Regions from separate parts of the Metabacillus flavus genome, predicted to be linked through region 2. Evidence: predicted binding sites of a transcription regulator. Region 2 holds the regulator's gene; each other region holds the start of a gene.
What was found. The regulator CtsR, encoded in region 2, represses protease genes until heat stress. The targets are predictions, from matches to a motif close to ATGGTCAATAAAGGTCAAACA.
Positions count from the first base shown of each region.

Region 1 (7,060 bases), 3.3 Mb from region 2:
GCAGAACTGGCACAGCCTGTGCATGCCGATCTGGAGGAACTGGAGAAGCTCGGGCTTTCGATTGTCCACGATCATCTGATTACAGATGACCGGGACGTGATCAGGCACGATACGAACAAAGTGGCTAAGCTGCTTTACGGAATTTTACAGAAATCCATCTAGAAAAAAGAGCATGCGCAATGGAAAATGGAGGTGCAGAATATGTCTTTTGCATCCGAAACCAAAAAAGAACTGACGCAGGTTGAAATAAAGGGCTGCTGCCTTAAAGCAGAGCTTTCCGCTCTCATTAGGATGAATGGCTCCCTCTCCTTCTCAAACAGAAAATTGGTTCTGGATATTCAGACAGAAAATGCGGCAATCGCCCGCAGGATATACATTTTATTAAAACGGCAATATGACGCTACCGTTGAACTGCTTGTCAGGAAAAAAATGCGTCTGAAAAAGAACAATGTTTACATTGTGCGATTAACCGCTCAAGCTAGAGAAATCCTTGAGGATCTTAAGATACTCGGAGAATCATTCACATTTGTGAGAGAAATTTCACCCGATCTGATCCAAAAAAAATGCTGCAAGCGCTCCTATATGAGAGGCGCCTTCTTAGCAGGAGGGTCTGTAAACAATCCGGAGACCTCCTCCTATCACCTGGAAATTTTCTCGCTTTACAAGGAACACAGCGATTCTTTGAGCGAGCTGATGAATACATTTCAGTTAAACAGCAAGTCGCTTGAACGGAAAAAAGGCTACATCGCCTATATGAAAGAAGCGGAGAAAATTGCAGAGTTCCTGAATATTATCGGGGCTCATACTGCACTCCTTAAATTCGAGGATATCCGGATTGTCAGAGACATGAGAAACTCCGTTAACCGCCTTGTGAATTGTGAAACCGCTAACCTGAACAAGACAATCGGTGCGGCATTAAGACAGGTCGAGAATATCGAATACATCGACAGCAAAATCGGACTCGATATGCTTCCGGAAAAGCTGAGGGAAATCGCAAGGCTTCGCGTAGACTATCAGGATGTGACATTAAAGGAATTGGGTGAAATGGTTTCCAGCGGAACCATCAGCAAATCCGGAATCAATCATCGTTTGCGCAAGCTTGATCAAATAGCGGATCAGCTCAGAGCCGGGAAACCGGTTTCCATGAAATAAACTTGGGGATCTAGTGCATTTTTGCTCAAGCCGTAATAGCAAGGGCATTTAACATAATTATGATGCAAGGGAGAGGGGATTCATATGGTAGAGAAACAAGTGGAAGTACGCCTGAAAAATGGCCTGCAAGCCCGTCCTGCAGCCTTGTTCGTCCAAGAAGCCAACCGTTATGGCTCGGATATTTTTCTTGAAAAAGAGGGCAAAAAGGTAAACGCTAAAAGTATTATGGGGCTGATGAGCCTGGCCATTGGTACAGGTTCCACCATCACGCTGATTGCAGAGGGGCATGATGAGCAGGAGGCTCTTGAAGCTTTGACGGAATATGTTCATCAGGAAGCTTAATCATTAAAAAAGAGTCTGGGACAAAACCCAGTAAATAAGAGAGGCCATCGCAAATAAGTTTGAGACGGCCTCTCTTTCTATTTTTTGCATTCATTTTTAATGAAGAATATAAGGACACCTTCTGATAAAATTAAAGTTACCACACAATAACTATCGGAGGTGCCCTTATGTATAAACAGTATAACATGGACCAGGTTGTTTTGCCCCTGGATTTAGAAATGAAACTCGATAAAAAAGATATTGCCTACACCGTTCATCATATGGTTGAACAGATTCCCGACGAAGCCTTTTCTAGTTTCGTACGCGAGACCGGGTGTCCAGCTTATCATCCGAGAATGATGATGAAAATTATCTTATGCGCCTATACCCAATCTGTTTTTTCTGGCAGAAAAATTGAGGGACTCCTTACAGACAGCGTTCGGATGATGTGGCTTTCTCAAGGGTATGTCCCGTGTTATCGAACCATTAACCGGTTCCGGGTCCATCCGGAAGTGAAACACCTTCTTCGTCAAGGATTTGTCCAATTTCGATGTCAGCTGGTTCAAAAAAAGCTAATTGATGCCGAGGCGATTTTTATTGATGGAACCAAAATTGAAGCCAACGCCAATAAGTTTACATTTGTCTGGCGGAAATCGGTGGAGAGGTACAGTGACAGCTTGGTGGAGAAGTCCAGCCAAATCTATGATGAACTGTTGGAAAAGGATATTATCCCGGCCATTGACCGGGATCATGAGGAAGAACTCAAGGCGGAAGAACTCTCTTTAATCGTGAAACAACTGGAAGAAAAAGTGGAGGAACTGAATCAAAAAATAGATGCAAGTAAAGATGGGAAAGCACGGAAAGAACTTCGTTCCATGCGCAAAGAACCAAAGAAGCTTCATAAGATGTTTACAGATTTTGTGACGCGCAAACAAAAATATGAAAACGATATGAAAATCTTTAAGGAACGTAACAGTTACTCAAAAACCGATCCGGATGCGACGTTCATGCGAATGAAAGATGATTACATGAAAAATGGACAACTCAAACCCGGTTATAATGTTCAGATTGCGACTCAAGGTCAATTTACGCTCGCTTACGATTTATTTCCAAACCCAACGGATACACGCACATTCATTCCATTTTTAAATCATATTGAGAAGCACTTCTTCAAACTCCCGGAGTATATCGTCGCGGATGCGGGGTATGGAAGCGAAGAAAACTACGCGGATGTCTTAGAGAATCGGAAACGTACACCGCTCATTACCTATAATACCTATCGTAAAGAGAACAAAAAGAGTTTCAAGAAGAACGAGTTTCACGCCGCCAATTGGGCGTACAAGGAAGAAGACGATTCGTTCACATGTCCAAAAGGGAAACGATTGACGTTCCGCTATTTATCCCATCGCACCGATCGCACCGGCTTTAAGCGAGAGATCAAAGTATATGAATGCGAGGACTGTTCCGATTGCCCTCTACGCGCTCAATGTACAAAAGCGAAGGATGGGAATAACCGCAAGGTCTATTACAACGAGAAGTGGGAGCAACAGAAAAATCAGATCAAGCAGCAGCTTTCGGATGAAAAAACGGGTTCCATCTACGCTCAACGAAAAATTGACGTAGAACCAGTTTTTGGATATCTGAAGGCTAATTTGCGTTTCAACCGAATGTCCGTAAGGGGCAAAGACAAGGTAGAAAACGAATTAGGTTTTGCCTTCATGGCGGTGAACTTGAAAAAGTACACCGCCATGAACACATAAAAGTCCAGAGAAGTGTGGATTTCATCACAAAAAAGGGTTCCGATCAGAAAAACATCTGATCGGAACCCTTTATTCATTATTTCTGGTTAGTTTTGTCCCAGACTCTTTTCTCTGTTTAGGAAATTAAGAAATGACTCAATGTGGATAAGTATTACTAGGTGTATCTCCGTCTATCGCCTGCGCTTTTGTTCCATATTATTTATCTTTATCGGCAAGCAGGTTGCGTGTCATTACCTTATCGATCAAACCATACTCAAGCGCTCTGTCTGCTGTCATAAAGTTGTCGCGGTCTGTATCGCGTCCAATGACTTCAATCGGCTGTCCAGTACGCTCAGCCAGAATCTGGTTCAGTTTTTCACGAAGGAATAGAATGCGCTTCGCAGCAATTTCGATTTCAGTTGCTTGACCTTGAGCTCCTCCAAGCGGCTGATGAATCATAACCTCACTGTTTGGCAGGGCATAACGCTTTCCTTTTGTTCCTGCTGCAAGCAAGAATGCTCCCATGGATGCAGCCATTCCGATACAAATCGTGTTGACATCCGGCTTAATGAATTGCATCGTGTCATAAATAGCCATACCAGCTGTAATGGATCCGCCTGGGCTATTGATGTAAATGGAAATATCCTTCTCAGGATCTTCTGCTTCAAGAAACAAGAGCTGAGCAACAACAGCATTTGCTACGTTGTCGTCAATTCCGCTCCCAAGCATGATGATTCGGTCTTTCAGCAAGCGGGAATAAATATCGTATGCACGCTCTCCGCGGTTCGTTTGCTCAATTACTGTAGGAATTAAATTCACAGTATAGCCTCCCTTGTTTAATATGTAATTTCATTATGTACTCTCATCATACAATTATGGTCAATAAAGGTCAAACAAAAACAACCGGATTACAGGTGCTTTTATCAGTCTATGCTGACTGTATTCATGATACCCGATAAAACATTATTTAAACAGGCGATTGCTTCAATTAAAAGCAACAAACTGCGGATCGGTGATTGCATTTTCTTAATAGGCACGGAGCCTGCCTGAATATGTTTTTGGAAGGGCTCAAATTCCCCAAAAGAATCTTAGAATGGTAAGATAGGATTCAACAAAACGGATTGCCGAATTCGGACAGGAAAGGGCTGGGACGGATGATTAAAATTAAAAAAGAAGCAAAGGCAGATATGGTGTCAAAATTGCAGGACTATTTATACAAAGAATGGGATGAAGAAATTGGGGATTTAGCGGCAGAGATCTTTCTTGAATATATCGGGAATGAATTGGGTCCCTATTTCTACAATCAGGGTGTAGAGGATGCAAGGTCTTTATTGAATGAAAAGCTGCTTGATTTAGAGGAAGAGTACTATTCCCTTGAAAAACCTTTACGTAAACGGAAGCTCGATTCTTAAAGTAAAACTTCCATGAGCCTACGCATGGCTAGGGGCAGTTTATCCGATAATTCTTATCCGTATTTTAGCAAGTCTTGAGGCGGAAAATAGTACTGCCCGTTAATGTGCGATAAAAAGCTTGATTAATCAGCTTTAGTGTCATATAATATTCCTTGCTGACACTAAAGGCGCTCGTAGCTCAGTTGGATAGAGCGGTGGTTTCCGGTACCACGTCTGTCGGGGGTTCGAATCCCTTCGAGCGCGCCATACATATCATTCACAGTCCTCCTGGCTATCGCTGGGGGGCTTTTTGTTATAGGCGGTTATCGCTGCTATGGAATAGGATCCAGGTTCCTCGGTTTTTCTTTAGGCGGGCAGTGAGCATCTTCAGCCTTGCGGAATCTCATGCCATCCATTCACAACCTGAGCAGTAAACCTTGTCATAGCACTAAAAAACGCCCGCTCCGGAATCGGATGGGCGTTTATTCATTAAAATTTAAGCGTTCATTGTCTATTCCTTGGAGAACAAGATCATATGTACACTCCAGTGCACGTGGCACTGGCCTGGAATGGACGTGTGTGCAGCAGCAGAATCTACTGCTGATTAGAGGATCATATCAAATTTTTTTGGAAATGTGAAGAGGGAAAGTTTTCTACTTTTTTTGTTCGCTCTTTACTGTGTTATAAGCCTCATCAAGATGCTGAATCCGCTTAAGCACTTCTGCATTTTTCGTTAGCTGGTCCTGGACAAGCGTCGATACGACAGAACGGTAATAGCTGTTCATTGCATCGGTTTTGTTCATTTTCCCATTGTTCAGCTCCACATGCTGGCGGAAATTCTGTTCAAAATAAGGAATCGAAAAAAGTTCGCTCATGAAAGATTCTCCTTTCTGATTTTTCTCCTAAACGTTCTTTACTTCATGTAAAATGAAGGAAGGGGGGATGGATATGAACATGAAAACAGGATTATCGCAGGAGCAGTCGCTGAAGCTTCATTTATCACAAGAGCTGAAGCAAGCGATCACCCTTCTTCAATACAATGCAATGGAGTTAGAGCAATATGTCCAGGAGCTGGCTCTGGATAACCCTTTAATCGAAATAAATGAACAAGTAAATCCTAATGTATTTTACCATAGAAGAAGATCTCAAGGGGCAAGCGGGGATTACAGTCAAATTGATTTGATTGGTTCTCAATCCCGCAGTCTGGCAGAATATCTGTTTGACCAGCTGAGAATGATTGGCGAGACAAACCGGATCGTAAAAGGAACGAGAATGTTTGCAGAACAGGTTGATGAAAACGGTTACTTGGATGAGAATGCGGGAATCCGGTGCCATGGTTTTTCGGCTGCAGAAGAAGAAGAATGTCTCCGTATCCTCCAGAGCCTGGATCCGGCAGGGGTAGGGGCGAGAAATCTTCAGGAATGCCTTATCCTCCAGATAAGCCGCCATCAAAGGAAACCCAAGTCGGCAATGGACATTATAAGCCGTTATTTTAAGCTCTTTGCTGATCATTCCTGGAAAGAGCTTGCCAGAATATCCGGCTATAAAATACAAGAAATACAAGACACCTATGATTATATCCAAACGCTTCATCCTAAACCCGGCAGCACCTATGAAGGAACCCACGCTTCTTATATCATTCCGGATCTCGTTATCGAGCGGGCAGGAGAAGGGTTTGAAGCGGGGTGCAATGAAGCAGCTTTGCCTGAAATCAGCATCAGCTCAGAATATGAGGCTTTGAAAAACCAATCCGGGCAGGAAGAGCTGAAAAAGTATCTTTCTGCGAAACAGCAGCAGGGCATGTGGCTACTCAAAACGCTTGACCAAAGGAAAGAAACAATGGTAAAAGTAATGAAAGAAATTTTGTCTGTTCAGCAAGCCTTCTTTCAAACAGGAAAAACGGAGCTGCTCAAACCGCTGACTCTAAATGATTTAGCGGAGGCGTGCGGCATTCACGAATCGACCGTTAGCCGGGCTTTAAAAGGAAAGTATGTTCAGACACCGTACGGTACTCTGGAAATGAAATTCTTTCTTACCAACAAAATCGGATCAATAACAGAATCAGACCAGTCTGCAGCCGCCGCGAAAGAGATGCTGATGCGATTGATAAATAACGAAGACAAGACTTCACCGCTGTCTGATCAGATGATTGCTGCCGTCATGCTCGAGCGGCATGATTTAAAGCTTTCGAGACGGACGATTGCAAAATACAGAGACCAGCTGAAAATTCCTGCTTCTTCTATAAGAAGGCGCTACACGGAGGCGAGCAATGATTAACCTTACGGTGTACTCCAGAGAAAATTGTCATTTGTGCAAGGAAGCCATTCAGCTCGTAGAAGAATTATCCCGTGAGATGGATTTGACCTTTAAAATCGTAGATATCCATTGTGACGATGCATTAGTAGAAAAGTATGGTTTAATGATTCCCGTCATCGAATATGCCGGAAAAGAGCTTGC
Region 1 covers NZ_JAGVRK010000001.1:3,425,913-3,432,972, reverse strand. The annotation lists gene J9317_RS17605 (gluconeogenesis factor YvcK family protein) at 1-162, shown strand, start outside; gene whiA (DNA-binding protein WhiA) at 202-1,152, shown strand; gene J9317_RS17595 (HPr family phosphocarrier protein) at 1,237-1,494, shown strand; gene J9317_RS17590 (IS1182 family transposase) at 1,662-3,233, shown strand; gene clpP (ATP-dependent Clp endopeptidase proteolytic subunit ClpP) at 3,429-4,031, opposite strand; gene J9317_RS17580 (DUF2164 domain-containing protein) at 4,367-4,624, shown strand; tRNA gene J9317_RS17575 (tRNA-Arg) at 4,792-4,870, shown strand; gene yvfG (protein YvfG) at 5,257-5,478, opposite strand; gene rpoN (RNA polymerase factor sigma-54) at 5,552-6,880, shown strand; gene J9317_RS17560 (glutaredoxin family protein) at 6,873-7,060, shown strand, end outside.
Region 1: a site for CtsR is predicted at 4,088-4,108, ahead of clpP (ATP-dependent Clp endopeptidase proteolytic subunit ClpP). Genes of this name have one in related genera too.

Region 2 (7,060 bases):
GAGTGGATCCTGAGTACGGCGGGACACGAGAAATCCCGTCGGAAGCAGGGAGGACCATCTCCCAAGGCTAAATACTCCCTAGTGACCGATAGTGAACCAGTACCGTGAGGGAAAGGTGAAAAGCACCCCGGAAGGGGAGTGAAACAGATCCTGAAACCGTGTGCCTACAAGTAGTCAGAGCCCGTTAACGGGTGATGGCGTGCCTTTTGTAGAATGAACCGGCGAGTTACGATTACGTGCAAGGTTAAGTTGAAAAGACGGAGCCGCAGCGAAAGCGAGTCTGAATAGGGCGATTGAGTACGTGGTCGTAGACCCGAAACCAGGTGATCTACCCATGTCCAGGGTGAAGTTCAGGTAACACTGAATGGAGGCCCGAACCCACGCACGTTGAAAAGTGCGGGGATGAGGTGTGGGTAGCGGAGAAATTCCAATCGAACCTGGAGATAGCTGGTTCTCTCCGAAATAGCTTTAGGGCTAGCCTCATGGTTTAGAGTCTTGGAGGTAGAGCACTGATTGGACTAGGGGCCCTCATCGGGTTACCGAATTCAGTCAAACTCCGAATGCCAAAGACTTATCTATGGGAGTCAGACTGCGAGTGATAAGATCCGTAGTCGAAAGGGAAACAGCCCAGACCACCAGCTAAGGTCCCCAAGTATCCGTTAAGTGGAAAAGGATGTGGGGTTGCTTAGACAACCAGGATGTTGGCTTAGAAGCAGCCACCATTTAAAGAGTGCGTAATAGCTCACTGGTCGAGTGACCCTGCGCCGAAAATGTACCGGGGCTAAACGGATCACCGAAGCTGTGGACTGTTCTTACGAACAGTGGTAGGAGAGCGTTCTAAGGGCTGAGAAGCCAGACCGGAAGGACTGGTGGAGCGCTTAGAAGTGAGAATGCCGGTATGAGTAGCGAAAGAGGGGTGAGAATCCCCTCCACCGAATGCCTAAGGTTTCCTGAGGAAGGCTCGTCCGCTCAGGGTTAGTCGGGACCTAAGCCGAGGCCGAAAGGCGTAGGCGATGGACAACAGGTTGAGATTCCTGTACCACCTCTTTTCCGTTTGAGCAATGGAGGGACGCAGGAGGATAGGGTAAGCGCGCTGTTGGATATGCGCGTCCAAGCAGGTAGGCTCAAGGGATAGGCAAATCCGTCCCTTGGTTAAGGCTGAGCTGTGATGGCGAGGGAAATTAAGTACCGAAGTTCCTGATTCCACACTGCCTAGAAAAGCTTCTAGCGAGGAAAATGGTGCCCGTACCGCAAACCGACACAGGTAGGCGAGGAGAGAATCCTAAGGTGATCGAGAGAACTCTCGTTAAGGAACTCGGCAAAATGACCCCGTAACTTCGGGAGAAGGGGTGCTCTTTAGGGTGAATAGCCTTGAAGAGCCGCAGTGAATAGGCCCAGGCGACTGTTTAGCAAAAACACAGGTCTCTGCGAAGCCGCAAGGCGAAGTATAGGGGCTGACGCCTGCCCGGTGCTGGAAGGTTAAGAGGAGAGGTTAGCGCAAGCGAAGCTTTGAATTGAAGCCCCAGTAAACGGCGGCCGTAACTATAACGGTCCTAAGGTAGCGAAATTCCTTGTCGGGTAAGTTCCGACCCGCACGAAAGGCGTAACGATCTGGGCACTGTCTCAACGAGAGACTCGGTGAAATTATAGTACCTGTGAAGATGCAGGTTACCCGCGACAGGACGGAAAGACCCCGTGGAGCTTTACTGCAGCCTGATATTGAATTTTGGCACAGCTTGTACAGGATAGGTAGGAGCCTTGGAAACCGGAGCGCCAGCTTCGGTGGAGGCATTGGTGGGATACTACCCTGGCTGTGTTGAACTTCTAACCCGCGGCCCTGATCGGGCCGGGAGACAGTGTCAGGCGGGCAGTTTGACTGGGGCGGTCGCCTCCTAAAATGTAACGGAGGCGCCCAAAGGTTCCCTCAGAATGGTTGGAAATCATTCGCAGAGTGTAAAGGCACAAGGGAGCTTGACTGCGAGACCTACAAGTCGAGCAGGGACGAAAGTCGGGCTTAGTGATCCGGTGGTTCCGCATGGAAGGGCCATCGCTCAACGGATAAAAGCTACCCCGGGGATAACAGGCTTATCTCCCCCAAGAGTCCACATCGACGGGGAGGTTTGGCACCTCGATGTCGGCTCATCGCATCCTGGGGCTGTAGTCGGTCCCAAGGGTTGGGCTGTTCGCCCATTAAAGCGGTACGCGAGCTGGGTTCAGAACGTCGTGAGACAGTTCGGTCCCTATCCGTCGCGGGCGCAGGAAATTTGAGAGGAGCTGTCCTTAGTACGAGAGGACCGGGATGGACGCACCGCTGGTGTACCAGTTGTCTTGCCAAAGGCATCGCTGGGTAGCTATGTGCGGACGGGATAAGTGCTGAAAGCATCTAAGCATGAAGCCCCCCTCAAGATGAGATTTCCCATCGCAAGAGTAAGACCCCTGGAAGATGACCAGGTTGATAGGTTCGAGGTGGAAGCGTGGTGACACGTGCAGCTGACGAATACTAATCGGTCGAGGACTTAACCTTTATTCAAGTAAGGCTGCTTTACTCGTGCAGCAATCGTTATCTAGTTTTGAAAGAGCAATCTTTCAACAAAATATCTGGTAATTATGGCAGAGAGGTCACACCCGTTCCCATACCGAACACGGAAGTTAAGCTCTTTAGCGCCGATGGTAGTTGGGGGTTTCCCCCTGTGAGAGTAGGACGTTGCCAGGTACATGAGAAAAAGGCTTGCCCCTTGGGGTGAGCCTTTTTTGTTTGGGTTCGAAGAGCCGGATACTAGATTCGGGTGGAATTTGTTTTAGGGGGATATGCTAGGGATGGAGAGGAAGGAGGAGCAAATACTCGATTCGGTTGAACTTTGTTTTTGCGGGGAGAGGTTTTTTGAGGAATACGCTTGGGATAGAGGAAGGAAAAGCGAAGGGGGATACTCGATCCGGCCGGCACCCGCATTCCCGCGAGGCATGTCGATTGTGGAGGAATCGATAATAAAACGGGGGTTTTCGATAACATATGAAGTTTTTCGATAATAAATAGGTTCGGCTTCGATCATCGATACAGAATCCTGATCGTAACGGTAACGCCCAAGAAGGTGGATTCAGCGCGCCGCTGAATCACTTCCGATCATGTTCAATCCTCCTGAAAAGTCGATATCCGCTCATTTTAGTCGATATAAGCTTAGAAATAGCCAATATCCTCTCCAGCTGCGTCCAATGCTGTACCTAAGCGAAGGAATGGATCTCGATTCTCGCCCCAATTCCCTCCTGATGCCTCACCATTTCAGCAGTGTCGATCAAAAATGGGCGAGGTGTAATCAAAAATCCACCATTTCAATCAATCCCTCCTAAATACGGGCGGCCCCTGGCACCCCCCCTAAGTTCCTTCCCATAACGCCAAATCCTCCCGATCGATACCCACCCCATTTGCGCCGATATATCCAAAACTTCTCCGCCCCCATACCAGAATCCCATCGTTTCCCCCCCTTCCATAAAGGGTATAAAAAAAGAATGATTTTTTAAGAATGAAAGTTTGAAGGGGAGAATTAATGGAAACCATGAAGGATATTATCATATCTAAAGAATTTACGATGATGGCCAGAATTATTTTTACGGCTTTCCTATGCGGCTTTATTGGTGCAGAACGTGAATTGAAGGGGCATCCGGCAGGTTTTAGAACTCATTTAATTGTTGGTATAGGGGCATGTTTGCTGATGCTACTTTCTCTTTACGGGTTTGAAGACTACTTGGAGGAGTACCCCAGTACTCAATTTGATCCTTCCCGGATTCCATCCTATGTGATTAGCGGAATTGGCTTCCTGGGGGCTGGGACTATTTTAGTTAAGGGAAGCAGTATCCATGGGCTGACAACCGCTGCGTCCATTTGGATTTCGGCCGGACTGGGACTGGTGATAGGAGCCGGGATGTATATGCTTGCTTGTTTTACGGCAATTGTTGTAGTGATGAGCCTTTCTTTACTGAACCGCGTGCAATGGAGTTTTAATAAAAAGAAAGAAAGGGAAAGAATGAAAATAAAGGTGCAGCCAGAGGAAAGTCTGGAGGAAGTGCTGAGGGCATTGGAGCATAATGACCTGGTTGTGTATAAAATGAGCATAAATAATTCCGGCAATGATCAAAATGAACCGGTTTATATCTTAGAGGTATCAAAAAAGGACGATTGGGATTCGTAATGGAATGCCTCCTCGAATGAAATAGTTGAAAAAAAAGCGCGGACGTCATATATTTATATTAGTCAAATATAGTCAAAGTCAAGTGAGGAGGAGGCTTGATGAGAAACATTTCGGATATTATCGAGCAGTATTTAAAGCAGGTCCTCGATATGAGTGAAGAAGAAATCGTTGAACTGAAGAGAAGCGAGATTGCCGATAAGTTCCAGTGTGTGCCCTCTCAGATTAATTATGTGATTAATACCCGCTTTACTGTCGAACGGGGATATATGGTTGAAAGCAAGCGCGGAGGCGGAGGCTACATCAGGATTATTAAAGTTCAGTCCAACGATGAGGCCCATCTTCTGGATCAGATTTTGGAGCTTGCAGGGGACAGAATTCCGCAGGCATCTGCAGAGGATATTGTTATGAGGCTGGCAGCGGAGCAGGTTATAACTCCGCGTGAAGCTAAGATTATGATAAGTGTGATGGATCGTTCAGTTCTTTATGTAGATTTGCCTTTAAGAGATGAATTACGGTCAAGAATGCTAAAGGCAATGCTGACGTCCCTTAAATATAAATAAACGTAAGGCAGGTGATCCTCATTGATTTGTCAGGAGTGCCATGAAAGACCGGCAACGTTCCATTTCACCAAAGTGGTTAATGGTGAAAAAGCAGAAGTGCATATTTGTGAACACTGTGCGAAAGAGAATAGTAATATGATGGTATTCGGAAGCGACGGCGGCTTTTCTATCAATTCCCTTTTATCAGGACTTCTAAATTTTGAAACGAAGCTTGGAAAGTCTGATGCATCCTCGATGTATCGGGCAGAGGAGGTTCGTCAATGCCCCCGCTGCAAGATGACGTTCCGTGAGTTCGGCAAGGCAGGCAGATTCGGATGTCCGGATTGCTATCGGACATTTCAAAGTGAAATTACGCCTATTTTAAGAAAGGTTCATAGCGGCAACACTGTTCATGGAGGCAAAATCCCTAAGCGCATTGGAGGAAGCATTCATCTCCAAAAGAAAATGGAAGAGCTGAAGAAGCAGATGCAGCATCACATTTCACAGGAGGAATTTGAAAAAGCAGCCGAGCTCAGGGACGAAATTAAAGGGATTGTCAGAAAAATGAATGCGGATAGAGGGGAGGAGGCTTAAGATGTCATTGCAGGATTTTATGAACAATGCAATGAGTGCGTGGATGAGCCAGGAAGGCCCGGACTCAGACATCGTATTGAGCAGCAGAGTGAGACTTGCCCGGAATATAGAGCAGTTCCGCTTTCCAACCTTAGCATCAGAAGAAGAATTCCAGAACATTCTCAAGCTTTTCGAAGAACAGTTTTCAGATCAGACGTTTCCTGATATCGGGTCCTTCGTCCTGCTAAAGATGAGTGAGCTCGAACCCGTGCAAAAGAGGGTATTGGTGGAGAAGCATTTGATTAGTCCGAGTCTGGCAGATGACTCATCCTTCTCCGGATGCCTGCTTTCTGTTAATGAAGAAGTGAGTATCATGGTGAATGAAGAGGACCACATTCGAATACAATGTTTGTTCCCGGGTCTTCAAGTAAAAGAGGCACTTGAAGTGGCAGGGAAGCTTGATGACTGGATTGAAAAAGAAGTAGATTATGCTTTTGATGAGAATAGAGGATATCTGACAAGCTGTCCGACTAACGTAGGCACTGGGATGAGAGCATCTGTAATGATGCATCTTCCTGCACTCGCCTTGACGAAGCAAATGAACCGAATTGTACCGGCAATTAACCAGCTTGGTCTGGTTGTTAGAGGAATTTACGGGGAAGGCAGCGAAGCTTTAGGTAACCTATTCCAAATTTCAAACCAGATCACGCTTGGAAAGTCGGAAGAGGATATAGCCGAGGATCTTCTCAGTGTTGTTCAGCAATTAATTGCCCAGGAACGCTCTGCAAGAGAAGCGGTGCTGCAAGCATCAAAAATTCAGCTTGAGGATCGCATTTATCGGTCGTATGGCATTTTGGCTAACAGCAGGATCATTGAATCGAAAGAAACAGCGAGATGTTTATCCGATGTTAGATTGGGAATTGATATAGGACTAATACAAAACGTTTCCAAAAATATTTTAAATGAACTGATGATTTTAACACAGCCGGGTTTTCTGCAGCAGTATTCAGGTACTGGACTGACACCGGATGAGCGGGATATCCGCAGAGCCGCATTAATTCGTGAACGTTTAAAAATGGAGATAGATGGAGGCTGATAGGTATGATGTTCGGCAGATTTACAGAGAGAGCGCAAAAAGTACTGGCACTGGCTCAGGAAGAAGCCGTTAGACTGGGACATAACAATATTGGAACAGAACATATCCTTCTTGGTCTTGTACGCGAAGGAGAAGGAATTGCTGCAAAAGCTTTGAATGCACTTGGATTGGGTTCAGAGAAAATTCAAAAAGAAGTGGAAAGTCTGATTGGCAGAGGCCAGGATATTTCTCAAACCATCCATTACACTCCGCGTGCCAAAAAGGTCATTGAGCTTTCAATGGATGAAGCGCGCAAGCTTGGTCATTCCTATGTAGGAACAGAGCACATCCTTCTTGGGTTAATCCGCGAAGGTGAAGGAGTAGCAGCTCGAGTACTTAATAATCTGGGTGTAAGTTTAAACAAAGCAAGGCAGCAGGTTCTTCAGCTGCTCGGAAGCAATGAGTCCTCTTCCGGCCATCAGGGCGGAGGGATGGCGAATGCCAATACACCTACTTTAGATAGCCTGGCACGCGATTTAACGGTGATTGCACGCGAAGGAAGCCTTGATCCGGTTATCGGACGCGGGAAGGAAATTCAGCGTGTTATTGAGGTGCTAAGCCGCAGAACGAAGAACAACCCTGTCCTTATCGGGGAACCGGGTGTAGGTAAAACGGCGATTGCTGAAGGC
Region 2 covers NZ_JAGVRK010000001.1:109,120-116,179, forward strand. The annotation lists rRNA gene J9317_RS00580 (23S ribosomal RNA) at 1-2,524, shown strand, start outside; rRNA gene rrf (5S ribosomal RNA) at 2,598-2,713, shown strand; gene J9317_RS00590 (hypothetical protein) at 3,328-3,468, opposite strand; gene J9317_RS00595 (MgtC/SapB family protein) at 3,543-4,184, shown strand; gene J9317_RS00600 (CtsR family transcriptional regulator) at 4,283-4,744, shown strand; gene mcsA (protein-arginine kinase activator protein McsA) at 4,766-5,317, shown strand; gene mcsB (protein-arginine kinase McsB) at 5,319-6,392, shown strand; gene clpC (ATP-dependent protease ATP-binding subunit ClpC) at 6,398-7,060, shown strand, end outside.

Region 3 (7,060 bases), 1.3 Mb from region 2:
GCATTAAACAGCATTTTATCTTTATATTGATGCACAAATGCCTGATGCACATCTCCATAGCCTGCTATATCAGGCTGCATAAGAGATTCTCCAGTCATTTCTGTATTCTCAAACATGCTCATTCTCCGTTCAATTGAATCCCAAGGCTGGATCCTTGTATAAATGCTAAATGGCGAAGCATGAAATAACCGGATTAATCGGCCGCTCATGGTTAGTTCAGCTGAAAAGGGAAGCAGTGTTAAATAACGGCGGTCCTCATCTGTCAGCTGATCCTGATGCCATTTCAGCGTTTCAAATTCCGTTTCTTTCGTTATAAAATCATCCCAGTTTCCTTTTACCGTTATTTCACAATGCTCTCTGACCATGGCAATCGCATCATGGGATTGCGGGCCTTTCCCTGCCAGGTCACCGAGGCAAATAATTTTTTCGATTCTTCTAAATTGAATATCGTCCAGAACGGCTTCAAGCGCCGGGACATTCCCATGTATATCCGAAATTACAGCTATTCGGTTCAATTGACGTCACTCCTTCTTCCAGACAGGTTCCATTTTAACATAAAATCATCCTCTCCCTGGTTTCTTTTTCAGAAGCAGTGCCCCCAGAAATAAAAGGCTTATGTAGCCAATGACAGGATAGATGGCAGAAATTAATTTACCATAGCCTATAAAACTCAAGAAAAAACAAACGGCCAGAATGATAGCAATCATACCCATTCTGGGAACACGGATAAATTGAGAAAGCAGGCGTTCCATCCCATATAAGTTCCCAATAATGGAGGTGAGGACCTCTCCAAAAATAACTAAAACGTACAAATAATATGCAGCCGAAAAGACTGTATTCATTACCTCAGCCATCGGAACTTCAAACTTCACAGCACCCGGCACAAAAAGGAGGGCCAAGTGGCTTCCGAGCATTATGATCATTAATATCAGTCCGCCGAGTCTGCCGCCTTTTTTTAACACTTCCTCATCTTTGATCTCAGCTGCAAGCGGAACGAGCACAGCCTGAGCAAGTCCAAGATTATAGGCTGCATAGCAGACAGAGGAGACGGCCCACCCATGATCGAACAGCCTCATACCGGTAAAAACAGCATTCGCGCCGCCCTCGGTAATAGCGCTGGTCAACACGACCAGACTGAGCAGAAGCAGCATCGGCACAACCAGCATATTGACGCCGACCACTCCATGCAGCCCTTTCGCCATAATCATTAGTGTCAAAACAATACTAATCAGCACCCCAATTGAAGCAGGAAGGCCTAACCGTTCCTCAAATATAGCTCCGGCTCCGGAAACCATTACAGAGGTTACCCCAAATAAAAGGAGCAGCATGACTGCATTTACTGCTTGCCCTGCATGCCTCCCTAATAAATAGATATTCATTTCTTTAAAGGAGGGAGCTTGGATTCTTGAGGCGATCACCATCAGCTTTGTTCCAAGATGAATAAATAAACTTCCTGCAAGGAGAATCCCGATGGTTCCCGCCGCACCAAAACGGGTAAAGAATTCAACAATTTCTTTTCCGGTGGCAAAGCCTGCCCCGACTACTGTTCCTACATACACAAAAGCGATCTGCACGACTATAAAGCTTTTATTTAGCATGACGGTCCATCCCTCCCCTTCTTTTTAAAGGTATGAGACAAGTTCCTTGAAAAGAAGGTGAAAGATGGATTAAAGTCATTGGCAAACCTAAAAAAATTTTTCAAACAAAATACTTGAAAGTCAAAAAAGGTCAAATTATAATAATAGTCAAAGATAGTCAAAGTCAGTAAAATTTTAAGGAGGTTGTTTTTTTATGCAATGTCAAAACTGTAAGCAAAATCAGGCAACCGTTCAGCTAAATGTTCAAATTAACGGAGCCCGTAAACAATTACAGCTCTGCAATACATGCTTTTCACATTATGAAAGTCAAATTCCTTCCGGCGGTTTCAGCGGCGGAGGATTCTCTTCCTTCCCTTTCGATCAGTTCTTTAAAAACGCAGGCAGTCAGGATGAAGGTACACCTGGTGCAGAGAATCAAAAATCCGGCCGCAATGGCGGAGGGCTTCTTGATCAAATGGGCCGCAATCTTACCCATGCTGCAAAAGCAGGGCTAATCGATCCAGTCATCGGCCGGGAAGAAGAAGTAAACCGGGTTATTGAAATTCTTAACCGGCGCAACAAAAACAATCCGGTTCTTATTGGTGAACCTGGGGTTGGTAAAACAGCTGTAGCTGAAGGTCTCGCATTGAAAATTTCTGAAGGGAAAGTTCCTTCTAAGCTATTGAAAAAAGAAGTATATCTGCTCGACGTAGCATCCCTCGTTGCAAATACGAGCATGCGCGGCCAATTCGAAGACCGGATGAAAAAACTCATTGCCGAGCTTCAATTACGTAAAAACGTTATTTTATTTATTGATGAAATTCACCTAGTAGTCGGAGCAGGATCTGCGGAAGGCTCTATGGACGCCGGAAACATCTTGAAGCCTGCACTCGCACGGGGTGAAATGCAGCTGATTGGTGCGACGACATTGAAGGAATACCGCCAGATTGAAAAAGATGCTGCCTTAGAACGCCGCTTCCAGCCTGTCATGGTTCACGAACCATCCCTGGATAAAGCAATCGAAATTCTACAGGGCATTCAATCAAAATATGAAGACTATCATGGCGTTACATTCAGTGATGAAGCCATCCGGGCTTGTGTAAACCTTTCACACCGCTATATTCAGGATCGTTTTCTGCCTGATAAAGCGATTGATTTGCTTGATGAAGCCGGTTCAAAAGCGAATTTAAAAGCAGACCGGGTGGAGGAAGCCGATATTCATGATCAGCTCAGCAAGCTTGCAAAAGATAAAGAAAAAGCGGCTGCTGAAGAGAATTATGAACTTGCGGCAAAGCTCCGCCATGAAGAAATTTTGCTTGAAAAACAGCTTGAGAAACAGGATCATCAGGAAAAAATGAATGTTGGACTTAGTGAAATCCAGGCGATCATTGAACAAAAAACCGGTATCCCAGTAGGAAAGATTCAGGAAGACGAACAGGCCAAAATGAAAAACCTTGAAGAAAGCCTTGCTAAAAAAGTGATCGGCCAGGAAGAAGCGGTCCAAAAGGTAGCAAAAGCAGTACGCAGAAGCAGGGCCGGCTTGAAACGCAAAAATCGTCCAATCGGTTCCTTCCTCTTCGCAGGACCAACAGGTGTAGGGAAAACTGAGCTGACCAAAACCCTGGCAGAAGAACTGTTTGGAACGAAGGACTCCATGATTCGTCTTGATATGAGTGAATATATGGAGAAACATGCCGTATCCAAAATCATCGGTTCCCCTCCAGGATATGTCGGACATGATGATGGGGGCCAGCTCACAGAGAAAGTACGCAGAAACCCATACAGCATTCTGCTTCTCGATGAAATTGAAAAAGCCCATCCTGATGTCCAGCACATGTTTCTTCAAATCCTGGAAGACGGGCGTTTAACTGACAGTCATGGGCGCACGGTCAACTTTAAGGATACAGTCATCATCATGACCAGTAACGCAGGAACTTCCGAAAAACGAATGACTGTAGGATTTGATACGGAAGCAACATCAGCTATAAAAGAGAGCACACTGCTTGATTCACTCGGAACATTCTTTAAGCCAGAATTCCTGAATCGCTTTGATGCAATCATTGAGTTTCAATCGCTTGAAAGAAAGCATATGCTTTCAATAGTCGAACTCATGCTTGAAGAGCTTCAAGAAACCTTGCATGAAAAAAATATGAAGCTGACCGTTTCAGATGAAGCCAAAAACAGGCTGGCAGAACTGGGCTATCACCCTGCATTCGGTGCCCGTCCGCTTCGCCGGGTTATCCAGGAACAGCTGGAAGACCAAATTACAGACCTGCTCATTGATTACAATGAACTGGACCACGTACAGGCAAATGTTGAAAACGGGATCATCACTGTTTCAAGATCTAAATAATTATAGAGGTCTGTTTGAAAAGTTCGGCTGAGAGGAAATAATTGAAAATGAACCCCCCGTATGAGCATCCCGGGGGGTTCATTTTTTATTAAGTAATTTGAATAATTACGGGTTACGCTGATTGAAGCGGAAGGTGCGCGGCTCCAGCTTAGAGCAGCGGGAGAGCTGAGACCCCGCAGGCGCTTGCGCCGCATAGGCTCACCGCCCGCCCCGATGAAAGCAAGCAGCTCACATGGCCAAATCAAACAGCCCTCCAATTCAGAGGGCTGTTCTTTTTCCTTTATTATTATAATGCTTTGTCATCCACTTGGTTCAGCCACTTGGTAATTTCTCCGACTACTGATTCTACGGTGCCTTCATCAAATGGTGATTTCAGGCCAGCTTCTTCTACAAGACCGAGGAATGCTTTGCTTCCTCCCTGCCTGCAAAGGTTCAAATAACTGCTCCAAGCCGCCTCTCTGTCTTCATGAAGCTGTTTCCAATACTGAAGTGCGCAAATTTGGGCAAGGGTGTAATCAATATAATAGAAGGGAGAATTATAGATATGGCTTTGCTTTTGCCAAAAACCTCCCTGCTCGAGATAATAGCTGTCTTCATATTCCCGGTGCGGAAGATATTTCTTTTCCAGCTCTCTCCACGCAAGGTTTCTCTCGGCTGGTGAAGCATTTGGATTTTCATAGATGAAATGCTGAAATTCATCGACTGCAACTCCATAAGGAATGAACTTAAGCGCGCCGCTCAAATGAGAAAATTTATATTTTTCTGTGTCCTCTTTAAAGAAGAGCTCCATCCATGGCCATGTAAAAAACTCCATGCTCATTGAGTGGATTTCACAGGCTTCATGTGTCGGCCACTGATACTCCGCAACATCAAATCCGCGGCTCATGTACACCTGGAATGCGTGCCCAGCTTCATGTGTCAGCACATCAATATCCCCTGATGTACCGTTAAAATTAGCGAAAATATATGGTGACTCATAATCGGCAATATACGTACAGTAGCCTCCCCCTGCTTTGCCTTTTTTAGCAAGCAAATCAAGAAGATTTTTATCCGCCATAAACCGGAAGAATTCATCGGTTTCAGGAGAAAGCTCCTTATACATTTCTTTCCCATTATCCACAATCCAGTCTGGATCTCCTTTCGGAACCGCATTTCCGGACGTGTATTCAACAGGCTCATCATAATAAACCATTTCATCCATGCCAAGACGCTCTTTTTGGCGATCATAAAGGCTTGTCGCGATTGGAACGATATGCTCTTCAACCTGTTTCCTGAATTTACTGACCATCTCAGCGTTATAATCAATCCGGTTCATTCTTGCATATCCCAGCTCAGTAAATGTACGGAAGCCAAGCTTCTTAGCAATTCGGGTACGGATTTTCACAAGCTTGTCATAAATTTCGTCGAACTTATCCGCCTGGCTCGAAAAGAATTCAAATTTTGCTTCACTTGCCCGTTTGCGCAAATTGCGGTCTGTTGATTCTGCCAGGGGCTGAAGCTGCACAAGGGTATATTCTTTTCCGTCAAATTCAATTTTCGCTGATGCTACAAGCTTCGTATACTCACTGGACAGCTTGTTTTCTTCCTGAAGATCTGCAAGCACATCTTCCTTAAAGGTCTTCAGCTGCGTTTCAGCAAGATCAAAAAGCTGCTGTCCCCATTGCGCTTCTAATTTTTCACGGTATTTAGACCGGACAAGCTCCTCATAAAACTCAGTCACAAGCGCCTGGATATGCGGCTGAAGTTCATCCATGAAATCCTGCTCTGCTTTATAAAATTCATCATTTGTATCAATAGAATGGCGGATATAGCAAATGTTCGACATCGTATCTGCTGCATTCCTGATTTTATAAATTTTCTTCATTGCCTGATCCTGATCTTCAAAACTGCCAGCTTCTCTAAATAAAGAGAGGGCTTCCTTAAATTCAGTCTGAATTTGATTCAGATCGGGTCTTTTGTATATGTATTGTTCAAAACGCATTGTAACACTGCCTTTCCTTTGAAATAACCTGCTTTACAGTTATTCTTCATCCGGACGTAAAATCCCTTCTCAGGATGATTTCCTTTTTCCTATTAAGATTGGCATGATTTATCCGATATAGGAAGTAGACAAAGGGCTCATGCCCGCACCGGTGCTATAAGAAAACCGGAATACAGAATGTACAAAGGTTTGGTGAAATCATGGATAAAACAACACTTATAGGTCTCATATTAGGAATTGCCGGAGTCGGCGTGGGAATGGTCCTGAAAGGAGTCAACCTTTCTGTACTGATTAACCCAGCTGCGATCCTAATCATCATCGTCGGTACTGCAGCCGCTGTTGTAACAGCTTTTCCGGCTGACGAAGTAAAAAGAGTTCCAAAGCTATTCGGGGTCTTATTTAAAGAGAGAAAAATACCATCCATTCAAGAGCTGATTCCCATGTTTTCCGAATGGGCACAAGTTGCCAGGAAAGAAGGACTCCTAGCCCTTGAAGCAAAGCTTTCAGACGTAGATGATATGTTTCTTAAAAACGGATTGAGCATGGCTGTTGACGGACAGAATGCGGATTTTATTCGTGATGTGATGAGCGAGGAAATAGAAGCGATGGAAGACCGGCATGCTTCAGGAGCAGCTATTTTCACCCAGGCCGGTACATACGCTCCTACTCTTGGAGTTCTTGGGGCTGTAGTCGGACTGATTGCTGCTCTTTCCCATATGGACAAAACAGATGAACTCGGACACGCGATTGGAGGAGCTTTCATCGCCACCCTCCTCGGAATTTATACCGGGTATGTGCTATGGCATCCTTTTGCGAACAAACTAAAAAGAAAATCCCGCCAGGAAGTTAAAATCAGAGAAGTCATGATTGAAGGGGTTCTGTCAGTATTGGAAGGACAGGCACCAAAAGCTATTGAACAGAAGCTTGCTACGTATCTTCCTGCTGGTGAGAGAGTAAAGCTGAAGATGGATGGTGAAAATTCAGATGGCTAAGCGGAAGAGAAAAGAAAAGCATGAGGAGCATATGGATGAGTCCTGGCTCATTCCATACGCCGATCTTTTAACTCTTCTTCTCGCCCTATTCATTGTGCTTTTTGCGATGAGTTCCATTGATGCGAACAAATTTCAGATGATGGCCAGGGCTTTCAAC
Region 3 covers NZ_JAGVRK010000001.1:1,413,289-1,420,348, reverse strand. The annotation lists gene J9317_RS07330 (metallophosphoesterase family protein) at 1-515, opposite strand, end outside; gene J9317_RS07325 (YkvI family membrane protein) at 561-1,598, opposite strand; gene J9317_RS07320 (ATP-dependent Clp protease ATP-binding subunit) at 1,792-3,930, shown strand; gene J9317_RS07315 (M3 family oligoendopeptidase) at 4,217-5,911, opposite strand; gene motA (flagellar motor stator protein MotA) at 6,112-6,903, shown strand; gene motB (flagellar motor protein MotB) at 6,896-7,060, shown strand, end outside.
Region 3: a site for CtsR is predicted at 1,715-1,735, ahead of J9317_RS07320 (ATP-dependent Clp protease ATP-binding subunit). Genes of this name have one in related genera too.